DNA from 2 places in the Rhizobium sp. P2_G9 genome. Region 1 is predicted to be linked to the other one. Evidence: predicted binding sites of a transcription regulator. Region 1 holds the regulator's gene; the other holds the start of a gene.
The links. The regulator LexA, encoded in region 1, represses DNA repair genes until DNA is damaged. The targets are predictions, from matches to a motif close to TGTTCNNNNTGTGTTCNG.
Positions count from the first base shown of each region.

Region 1 (5,482 bases):
AAGATGTCGGTGCTGCCGGACCATGCGGCGAGACGCCCGTTATCGTCCGCCGCGCTTTCCAGCAGCCGCAGCGACGTCGTACCGACGCAGATCACCTTATTGCCACGCGCCTTGGCGGCATTGAGCGCTGCAGCGGTGGCGCCATCGATGTGGCCGATCTCGTGATGCATGTGATGCTCGGTCGTATCGTCGGCCTTGACCGGCAGGAAGGTCCCTGCCCCGACATGCAGCGTGACGAAGCAGCGCTCAATGCCCTTTTCATCCAGCCTTTCAAACAGTTGCGGCGTGAAGTGAAGGCCGGCGGTGGGGGCTGCGACGGCGCCCTCTTCCCTAGCGTAAATCGTCTGATAGTCAGCGCGATCCCGGTCGTCCTCGGGGCGCTTCGAAGCGATGTAAGGAGGCAGCGGAATATGGCCGACCGTGGCGATCGCCTCGTCCAGCGCAGGGCCGGACAGATCGAAGGAAAGCGTCACCTCGCCCGCCTCGCCCTTTTCCGTCACGGAGGCGTCGAGTGCGCCGAGCAGGCAGGCATTGCCGGAATGGCCGAACTGCAGCCGGTCACCTTGTTTGATACGCTTGCCTGGGCGGGCAAAGGCCTTCCATGCGTTCGGGCCGACGCGCATGTGCAGGGTGACGGAGACGGACGCCGTCCCTTCATCACGAATGCGCGTGCCTTCAAGCTGCGCAGGGATGACCTTGGTATCGTTGAAGACCAGAACGTCACCGGGATTCAGCAGATCCGGCAGGTCGCGGACGACGAGGTCCGAGAACTGCGTTTCGGTGTTCGGATCGACCGCCAGCAGGCGCGCAGAATCGCGCGGGTTCGCCGGCCGTAAGGCAATCCGCTCCTCGGGAAGCTCGAAATCGAAAAGGTCAACACGCATGAGAAACTCGAAGGCGCTCCCCTGCTCAGGGAGTATAGCCACAAAAGAAAACCGCCCCGGCGCATAAGCCCCGGAGCGGCCGATGTCCATCGAAAACGGATTACTTGACGTCCGCGGCGACCTTCATCGACACGATCTCGTCAGGGTCGACCACTGGTTCGCCCTTTTTGATCTTGTCGACATTGTCCATGCCTTCGATCACCTGGCCCCAGACCGAATATTGCTTGTTGAGCCACGGCGCATCGGTGAAGCAGATGAAGAACTGCGAATTGGCAGAATTCGGGTTCTGCGAGCGGGCCATCGAGCAGGTGCCGCGCACATGGCTGATCGCCGAGAATTCCGCCTTCAGATCCGGCTTTTCCGAACCGCCCATGCCGGCGCGGCGCGGATCGAAGGACTTGCCGCCCTTCTTGCCATATTCGACATCGCCCGTCTGGGCCATGAATTCATTGATGACGCGGTGGAAGACGACACCGTCATAGGCGCCTTCGCGGGTCAGTTCCTTGATGCGCGCCACATGGCCGGGCGCGGCGTTCGGCATCAACTCGATGACGACCTTGCCCTTGGTGGTTTCCATGATGAGCGTGTTTTCCGGATCCTTGATCTCGGCCATGGGTTTTCTCCTTGCTTGTTGTCTCGACGCATTCTGAACGTGGGCTGCTCAGCAACCCTCCGTAAATGCCTGGTGTTATTTACCGACCGTGACCTTGATCATCCGGTCGGGATCGCTGACTGAACCGTTATTGTTCGGGTCGCCGCGCTTGATCTTGTCGACGAATTCCATGCCGGAAACGACCTTGCCGACCACCGTGTACTGGCCGTTGAGGAAATCGCCCGGCGCGAACATGATGAAGAACTGCGAATTGGCCGAATTGGGATCCTGCGAACGGGCCATGCCGATCGTGCCGCGCTCGAACGGCACTTGCGAAAACTCGGCCGGCAGGTCTGGCAGGTCGGAGCCACCGGTGCCAACCGCGTTCGGATCGAAACCCTTCTTCAGATTGCCGAACTTGACGTCGCCGGTCTGGGCCATGAAGCCGTCGATGACGCGGTGGAAGGCGACATTGTCATATTGGTGCTTGGCAGCCAGTTCCTCGATGCGCTTGACGTGCTGCGGCGCGATATCCGGCATCAGCTGGATCACGACCGGACCGTTCTTGAGCTGGATGGTGATCTGGTTGGGATTGGCATATGCCTGGGCGGCAAGGCCGGCGAACAGCAGCAATGCGGCCGCGGCGATGGATTTCAGGAAGATCATGGAAGCTCCGTTGTTTTTGGGCTCAGCGTTGGCGTTTTTCCTCGAGCGCGGCGAGCACCGGCTTCGGCACGAAAGCACTGACATCGCCGCCCATCGCGGCGATCTGGCGCACCAATGTGGCGGTTATGGGCCTGGACGCCGTGCCGGCCGGCAGGAACACCGTCTGGATATCCGGCGCCATCTGCCGGTTCATGCCGGCCATCTGCATTTCGTAGTCGAGATCGGTTCCGTCGCGCAAACCGCGGATCAGCACTTTGGTTCCATGCGCGCGCGCCGCATCGACGACGAGATTGTCGAAGGAGATCACCTGGATGTCGCCGATCCGGTCCGGCAACACGTCTTCGAGCGACAGGCGGATCAGCGAGGCGCGATCCTCGAAGGAGAACAGCGGTGCCTTGCCGGGATGGACGCCGATGCCGACGATGACCTTGGAGGCGATGTTGAGTGCCTGGATCAGCACGTCCAGATGCCCGTTGGTCAGGGGATCGAATGAACCGGGATAGAAGGCTGTTGTCATTGCGCGCGCTGCCGAAAATGGTCCCGCCTTTTGTCATGGATGTGGTATCGGCGCAACCGAAAATCCATGGTTTCCGGGTGAGCCAGAAACCTGAACGGCGGATGAACGCCCCATTCACGGCCGGTTCGGATCATCAATGGTTATATGGCGTCAAGTTCGGAGGACAGCGCAATGATAACAAGAAGCGCATGTTCCCAAGGAAACAGCAACCGGGTGCGCGATGTGGGATAAAGGTTCCATCGACAGCGCACCCGGACGAGAGACGAAAAGGACGACGACGATGATGTACATGACGCTGACCCTGATGGCAGGCCTGATTTCCGTCATGTTCGTGGCGACCGCAGTTTCCTCGATCATTAACGCAGTGCGTGAAAACAACGCCACACGGGATGCACTTTCCCACAGTGCCGCCCTCCAGTTCTAAGTTCCAGACGCGCGGGCGTCCCCTCCCCACCCCCTCCCCGCAAGCCCGCGCTCATGTGTAAAAACCGGACGGCTCCCCTGCCGTCCGGTTTTTCGTTGTGCGACCCTGCCATAGCCACCTAAGCAAAGATCCGATGCCTCGGGCGAGCCGGCTTAGACCGGCGGATTGAACGTGGGTGGGCGGTTCCCGGCATATAAGCAAAAGCCGCTTATCGGCCTCCGCGTTAACCATATTTAAAACCCTTGCGGAACATACATGGAACATATAGTGTTTGTTCGAGATTTGTTTCACGATTCCCAAGGGGACGTCCATGCTGACGAGAAAACAACAGGAACTTCTACTGTTCATCCATGAGCGGATGAAGGAGTCCGGCGTGCCCCCTTCGTTCGATGAGATGAAGGATGCGCTCGATTTGGCCTCTAAGTCCGGCATCCACCGGTTGATCACGGCATTGGAGGAACGCGGTTTCATTCGCCGGCTTCCCAACCGTGCCCGGGCGCTCGAAGTCATCAAGCTGCCCGAGGCCTATTCGCCGAGCATCAAGCCGCCGCAGAAGGGTTTCAATCCGAGCGTTATCGAAGGCTCGCTCGGCAAGGTCCAGCCAGCGCCTGCGCCGAAGCCGGCTGCAAATGAGAACAGCGGTGACGCGGTGTCAATCCCGGTCATGGGCCGCATTGCTGCCGGCGTGCCAATCTCGGCGATCCAGAACATTACCCACGATATTTCAGTCCCTGCCGGCATGCTCGGCGGCGGCGAACATTATGCGCTCGAGGTCAAGGGCGATTCGATGATCGAGGCCGGCATCCTCGACGGCGACACAGTCATCATCCGCAACGGCAGCACGGCCAGCCCGGGCGACATCGTCGTGGCGCTCGTCGACGACGAAGAGGCGACGCTCAAGCGCTTCCGCCGCAAGGGGGCTTCCATTGCGCTTGAGGCCGCGAATCCGGCTTACGAGACCCGCATCTTCGGGCCGGATCGCGTCAAGGTCCAGGGCAAGCTGGTCGGGCTCATTCGCCGCTATCACTGACAAGCCGATCGGTTGACGCGCGGCGAGCAGCCTCGCCTGCGTCGGCTAATATCATTTCTTCTTCTTTGATTCCTTGAGCGCCTTGTTGCGTGCCATGATCACGATCGCATAGCCCTCCTTGTTGACCTGACGGGCGCGGCCGAAGCCGGCGGCGCCATCCGGAACATCCTCGGTGATCACGCTGCCGGAGGCGGTCAGCGCCCCTGCCCCGATCGTCACCGGTGCGACAAGCGCACTGTTCGAGCCGATGAAAGCGTCGGCGCCGATCCGGGTTTCGAACTTGTTGAAGCCATCATAATTGCAGGTGATCGTGCCGGCGCCGATATTCGCCCGCGCGCCGATGATCGCATCGCCGATATAGCTCAGATGATTGACCTTGGCGCCCTCGCCGATCGCGGCATTCTTCACTTCGCAGAAATTGCCGACCTTGGCTTTTTCGCCCAGGTCTGCGCCAGGCCGCAGCCGTGCATACGGACCAACGCTGGCGCCCGGTGCAATATGGGCGCCCTCGATATGCGAGAAGGCGTGGATGACGACGTCACTGTCGATGGTGACGCCGGGGCCGAACCAGACATTCGGTTCGATCACGGTGTCGCGGCCGATCCGCGTATCGTGCGACAGGAAGACGGTTTCCGGCGCGATCATCGTGACGCCGGAGAGCATCAACTGATGGCGGCGCTTCTTCTGCCAGATCGCTTCGAGTTCGGCGAGTTCCGCCCGGTTGTTGCAGCCGGCAACCATGTCGCTCGGCGCTTCGACCGTCACCGCCCTGCCGCCTTCGCGGTGGAGGATTTCGATGATGTCGGTGACGTAATACTCGCCCTTGACATTGTTGTTGGTGATTTTCGTCAGCAGCGACAAAGCCTTGCGGCCATCGATCGCCATGATGCCGCTATTGCAGAAGGTGACCTTCCGCTCGGCCTCTGTCGCGTCCTTTTCCTCGCGGATGGCGACGAGCTCGCCGTCCTTGGTAAGCAGGCGTCCATAGCCCGTGGGTTTGTCGGTTTCGAAGCCGACGACCGCGACATCATAGCCGGCGCGCACTTTCTCCAGCGCTTCGATCAGCGGTGCGGGTTCGATCAGAGGCCCGTCGCCATAGGCGACCAGGATCTGATCGTAGTCCTTTTCGATTTCGCCGCGCGCCGCCAGCACAGCGTGGCCTGTGCCGAGCCGCTCGGTCTGTTCAAAGGCGCGGACCTCGATACCGGACCCGGACGCTGCGGCCACGACCGGCTCCGCATCGCGGCCAACGACCAGCGCGATGCAGTCAGCACCGCTGCGGCCGAGCGCCAGCATCACGTGCGAGATCATCGGCAGGTTGCCGATCGTGTGCAGCACCTTCGACTTGGCGGAGTTCATCCGCTTGCTC
Region 1 is NZ_JBFUFK010000012.1:23,113-28,594, forward strand. It holds gene queA (tRNA preQ1(34) S-adenosylmethionine ribosyltransferase-isomerase QueA) at 1-884, opposite strand, end outside; gene AC1DYF_RS11825 (peptidylprolyl isomerase) at 985-1,497, opposite strand; gene AC1DYF_RS11830 (peptidylprolyl isomerase) at 1,573-2,142, opposite strand; gene coaD (pantetheine-phosphate adenylyltransferase) at 2,165-2,659, opposite strand; gene AC1DYF_RS11840 (hypothetical protein) at 2,940-3,083, shown strand; gene lexA (transcriptional repressor LexA) at 3,394-4,113, shown strand; gene glmU (bifunctional UDP-N-acetylglucosamine diphosphorylase/glucosamine-1-phosphate N-acetyltransferase GlmU) at 4,165-5,482, opposite strand, start outside.

Region 2 (5,482 bases), on a different contig from region 1:
CATCGCAAACACGGCCTTCTCGATCGCTTCCTGGACGGATTTGCCATTGTCCTGCCGCTGCCAGCCGACATAGGGCGTGCCGTCATATTCGACGACCATGCGGTAACGCGGCATCAGCAGAACCTCGTGCCGGCAGGCATGGGCGTCCCGCGCAGAAATTCCGCGGCATCGAGCGGCTTGCCGCCGGCCCGCTGCAGGCGCAGTAGCCGGACCGCACCATTTCCGCAGGCGACCGACAACCGGTCGTCAAGCACTGTGCCGGCGTCTCCGGTGCCCTCGGACAGTTCGGAGCGAAGCACCTTGATCCGCTCCTTCTTGCCGCCGATCTCGGCCTCGAACCAGGCGCCGGGGAATGGCGAGAGCCCACGGATGTGATTGTGGACGTTCATACCGCCACGCGAGAAATCGATATGCGATTCTTCCTTGCTGATCTTCGCCGCATAGAGCCCACCATCCTCGGCTTGCTGCGAGAGTGGCAAATCGCCGGCCTCGAGCTTTGCCATCGCCTCGACCATCAGCGCAGCTCCGGCCGCGGAGAGCCGGTCGTGCAACTCGCCGGCCGTCATCGCGATTGGGATCGGCACCACCGCGGTCAACGCCACCGGGCCGGTATCCAGCCCCTTATCCATCTTCATCACCATCATTCCGGTCTCGCGGTCGCCGGCCATGATCGCCCGCTGGATCGGCGCCGCACCGCGCCAGCGCGGCAACAGCGAGGCATGGCCATTGTAGCAGCCGAGCCGCGTGCCTTCGAGGATGGAGGTGGGCAACAACAGCCCATAGGCGACGACGACGGCGACATCGGCGTTGAATGCGCGGAACCGCGCAACATCTTCGGCCTGTTTGAAATTCACCGGGATCAGGACCGGCAAACCAAGTGCTTCGGCAGCCTGATGTACCGGCGATGGCGTTAGTTCCAGCCCGCGCCGCCCAGCTGGGCGCGGCGGCTGCGAATAGACCGCAACAATCTCATGGCCGGCGTCATGAAGCGCGCGCAATACCGGCACGGAAAAGTCGGGCGTTCCCATGAAGATTATTCTGAGCGGCATCGTCATTCCCAGGATTCGAATTTCACGGCTCTTCAAACGGATTTACGAGGCGAAGATCAAGCCCCTCGAAATCCCTCACATTGCGCGTGGCGAGCGTCGCGCCGTGGAAGAGGCAGATAGCGGCGATCTGGGCGTCCTGAACGGATATTCCGCGCCCGACATTTTCTCGACCTGCCCGTATTCGACCGGCTAGAGCTGCCGCTTCCGGACCAAGCGGCAAAATCCTGGCCACAAAACGTTTGCTGATTAGAGACTCGGTTGCATCCAGCAAGCGCGACGACCTATTACGCAGGAAAATCCGCTCGGCGCCGAACCACATTTCCATCACGCTGGTCGCCGTTAGAAAATGCTCTAACTGATCGCCACGTCTCAGCCAGCCAAGGACCGCAGGGTCTATAGCCGCCTTGATCAACTCGGAAGCGACATTGGTGTCAAGAACGATCATTCGAAGTCTTCGGGTCCCGGTGACCTGGATTCTTCCCTCCAGGCATCGATCGCATCCATCATCTCCTGATGTTCGTCATCGCCGAGCAAGGCATCGGCAAAAGTTCGCCGGAATTGCATATAGGGGTCGTCATCGATCGGGGATCTGTTCTCTTTCTCCACGGCCAGGCCTTTCCTAAGAATATGTTTTGTCTCCTCGGAAAGACTCCGCCCGCTGGCCTTCGCAAGTGCTTGAAGATCTTTTTTCAAGCCTTCAGAAACATTCCGGATCAGAAGATCACTCAAGGTGCGCCTCCTATGATATCACTGATATCATAGTGTGTTGCCGCTCCGGAATCAATGAACCCGGGCTCACGCCCGCATCTTGGCGGCCTTGGTGAATTTGCGGATCACCATTTCGCGCTTCAGCCGGGAAATATGGTCGATGAACAGGACGCCGTTCAGATGGTCGATCTCGTGTTGCAGGCAGGTGGCGAGCACGCCCTCGGCGTCGACCATCTGCTCTTTGCCCTGGAGGTCGATATGCTTGACGCTGATTCTCGCCGGCCGTTCCACTTCGGCGTAGTAATCCGGAATGGACAGGCAGCCTTCCTCATAGATCGAGCGGTCGTCCGAAACCGCCAAAATCTCCGGATTGATGAAAATCTGCGGCTTCTTGTCCTCGCCTTCCTTGGAAAGATCGATGACCAGCATGCGCTTCGGCACGCCAACCTGAATGGCGGCCAGCCCGATGCCGGGCGCGTCATACATGGTCGCCAGCATGTCGTCGGCGAGGCTGCGAATATCGTCGTTCACCTGCTCGATCTTGGTCGAGACCTGGCGCAGGACAGGGTCGGGAAGAATGATCAATGGTCTGATGGTCATATCCCCTCCTTATTACAGGCCGAAAACTCTTGCAATATATCTGTAACCGGCTACACAGGGCTATGTTCTCGTTTTGATCTGTTGTCTGCGTGCGAATCTGCTATGGTTTGCCCATGACAACGCAAAGTGCTCTGATGAACACGCCTCTCATGACGATCGCCAACATCCCTGTGACGCTGGGCATGATGCTGTCCGGCGGCGCGCTTGTCATCCTGCTCGTTCTGCTGGCTCTGTTTTTCGCATGGCGCTCAGCCAGCCGCAGGGCAGAACTGGAGGGCGAGGAAGTACGGTTCCGCGCAGTCGAAGCCGAAGCGCGCCTGGCTGAAATCCTTCGGGCGCAGAGCGAGATGCAGGGCCGCATTGCGGCGATGACCGATGTTTTTGGCAGGCGCCAGAATGAATTCAACCAGGCGATCAACCAGCGCATCGACGGCATGACGCATCGCCTCGGTCAGACCATGACCGAACAGACACGGTCGACGCATGAAAATCTGCGTCATCTGCAGGAGCGACTGGCGGTCATCGACACGGCGCAGAACAATATCCAGGCCTTGGCCAAGGATGTCGTCGGCCTGCAGGCGATCCTGTCCAACAAGCAGACACGCGGCGCCTTTGGCCAGTCGCGTATGGAGACCATCGTCGCCGACGGCCTGCCGATGGGCGCCTACGAATTCCAGGCGACGCTTTCCAACGGTGTGCGCCCCGATTGTCTCGTCAAAATGCCCAATGGCCAGCCGTCGCTGGTCATCGACGCCAAATTCCCGCTCGAAGCCTGGAATGCGATCCGCGACGGTGGGCCTGAAGCGATCAAGGCGGCCGGCCAGCAGTTCCGCCGCGACATGGACGTCCACATCCGGGACATTTCCGAAAAATATCTGATCCGCGGCGAGACGCAGGACACCGCCTTCATGTTCGTGCCGTCGGAATCGATCTTCGCCGAAATCCACGAGAATTTCGAGGTGATCGTGCAGCGGGCGCATAAGGCGCGGGTGGTGATCGTCTCGCCCTCGCTGTTGATGCTCTCCATCCAGGTGATCCAGTCGGTCCTTAAGGATCAACGCATGCGCGAGCAGGCACATTTGATCCAGGGCGAGGTGATCCGGCTGATGGAGGACCTTGGCAGGCTCGACGACCGCGTGCGCAAGCTGCAATCGCATTTCCTCGCCGCGCAAAAGGATGTCGAGCAGATCGTCACTTCGTCCGACAAGCTGGTGAAACGCGGCGAGAAGATCGAAGCCATGGAGTTCGAGGCGAGTGAACCGATCGGGGCTCAGGCCACCGCCGGCCGTTCCGTCGAGAGCCGGACCGGGCAGTTGAAGCTGAGGGTGGTTGACGAAGACTGAGATTCCCTGCGAGATGCGCATGGGAGAAATTTCAGGACCTTGCCATGATCACCGTTCTCGGCTCCATCAATATGGACCTCATCGCCACCGTGTCGCGGTTGCCCAAGCCGGGCGAAACGGTTGCCGGCAGCAATTTCGTCACAGCACCCGGCGGCAAGGGTGCCAACCAGGCGCTCGCAGCGCGCCGTGCCGGCGCTGAAGTCGCGATGGCCGGCGCATGCGGCGAGGACGAGTTTGCCGTGCCGGCGCTGACCTATCTCCGCTATGACGGCGTCAGCCTCGACCGGGTCAAATCCGCCTCCACGGCCACCGGCGTGGCGCTGATCTTCGTCGGCGGCGATGGCGAGAACGTCATCGCCATCGTTCCCGGCGCCAACGGCACGGTCACCACCGAGGATGCGAAGGCGGCGGTGGCAGCGATGAACCGCAACGACATCCTGATGCTGCAGATGGAGATTCCGCCGGCAGCGATCGAGGCAGGCCTGTTGGCGGCACGGGAAAAGGGCGTGACCACGGTCGTCAACATCGCCCCGATCACGCCGGATGCCCGGCGTCTGGCGCAACTCGCCACCATCGTCATCGCCAACGAGACCGAGTTTGAGCTGTTTGCCGGCCGCAGCGGGCTCAGCGACGAGGCACGGGAAGCCGAGATGCTGAGGATCAACAAGGACCATCGCCAGACCATCATAGTCACGCTCGGCGCGGACGGTGTCGTGGCGGCGCGCGAGGGCAAGATCGTTCGGGCCAAGGGGCTGGAGATCGAGCCGGTCGACACGGTCGGGGCAGGGGATACGTTCTGCGGCTATTTCGCCGCCGGGCTCGATCGCGGCCTGAAGTTCGAGACCGCGCTGCGGCGCGCGGCTGTCGCCGGCTCGCTTGCCTGCACGAAGGCCGGTGCGCAGCCGTCGATCCCGGTAGCGCACGAAGTCGAGGGGCGTCTGTAGGGCCGCTTGCTGCATTGCGGCAAGTCGCTGGAGAACTGCGTCAAAACGGCCGAATCAGGGCTAATTGTTCGTATACGGTTTTCCGCTAATTTAACGTTTTGCAGATAATCAGAGGGCAATGCCGGATCCCGGCATCGGCCGCGAGACATGTCGGCGGCCGGTGATTGTCGCCACTCACTCTCTCTGAGGCTTTTATGCGCATGCTTGCTCCGAAATCCCTGGCCACGAAACTGCTGCTTGTCACCGGCAGCACGGTCGCCATTCTTCTGCTCGGCTCCAGCTTTTTCCAGATCTCGCAGACGCGCGACCGCGTGCAGTCTCTGATCTCGGCCCAGGCGGAAACCGAAGCCAAATCGATTGCCTCCTCGGTGGCGGCGGATGTCGGCGCGCTTGCCAGCGCGGCCCGCACGATGGCGGGCGTCATTTCCCACGGCCACGAAATGGGCAATCTCGACCGCAAGGCGGTCATCGCCGTCCTCAAGACCAATCTCGAACAGCAGCCGTCGGCTTTCGGCTCCTGGTTCGCCGAAGCGCCGAAGGCTTTCGATACGCTGCAGGACACGGCGAAAAACAAGTTGGAGCTCGGCGGCAACAAGAAGGGCATCTTCGATCCCTACTGGACGAAGGGCGAGAACGATGAGGCGACCTTCAGCACCTTCGATGAGGATTACGGCGCCGAATGGTATGCGACATCCGCAAATGCGCTGAAGGGCTCGATCACCAAGCCTTATGAGGCCAATGTGCGCGACGGCAAGGTGGCAATGAGCTCGATCAGCTATCCGGTGATCGAGAAGGGCAAGCTCGTCGGTGTCACCGGCGTGGACGTGTCGCTGACCAT
Region 2 is NZ_JBFUFK010000005.1:25,677-31,158, reverse strand. It holds gene truA (tRNA pseudouridine(38-40) synthase TruA) at 1-114, opposite strand, end outside; gene fmt (methionyl-tRNA formyltransferase) at 114-1,049, opposite strand; gene AC1DYF_RS05605 (PIN domain-containing protein) at 1,072-1,494, opposite strand; gene AC1DYF_RS05600 (FitA-like ribbon-helix-helix domain-containing protein) at 1,491-1,778, opposite strand; gene def (peptide deformylase) at 1,845-2,357, opposite strand; gene AC1DYF_RS05590 (DNA recombination protein RmuC) at 2,492-3,700, shown strand; gene AC1DYF_RS05585 (ribokinase) at 3,745-4,644, shown strand; gene AC1DYF_RS05580 (methyl-accepting chemotaxis protein) at 4,839-5,482, shown strand, end outside.
Region 2: AC1DYF_RS05590 (DNA recombination protein RmuC) is a predicted target of LexA. The motif match lies at 2,421-2,438, and genes of this name have one in related genera.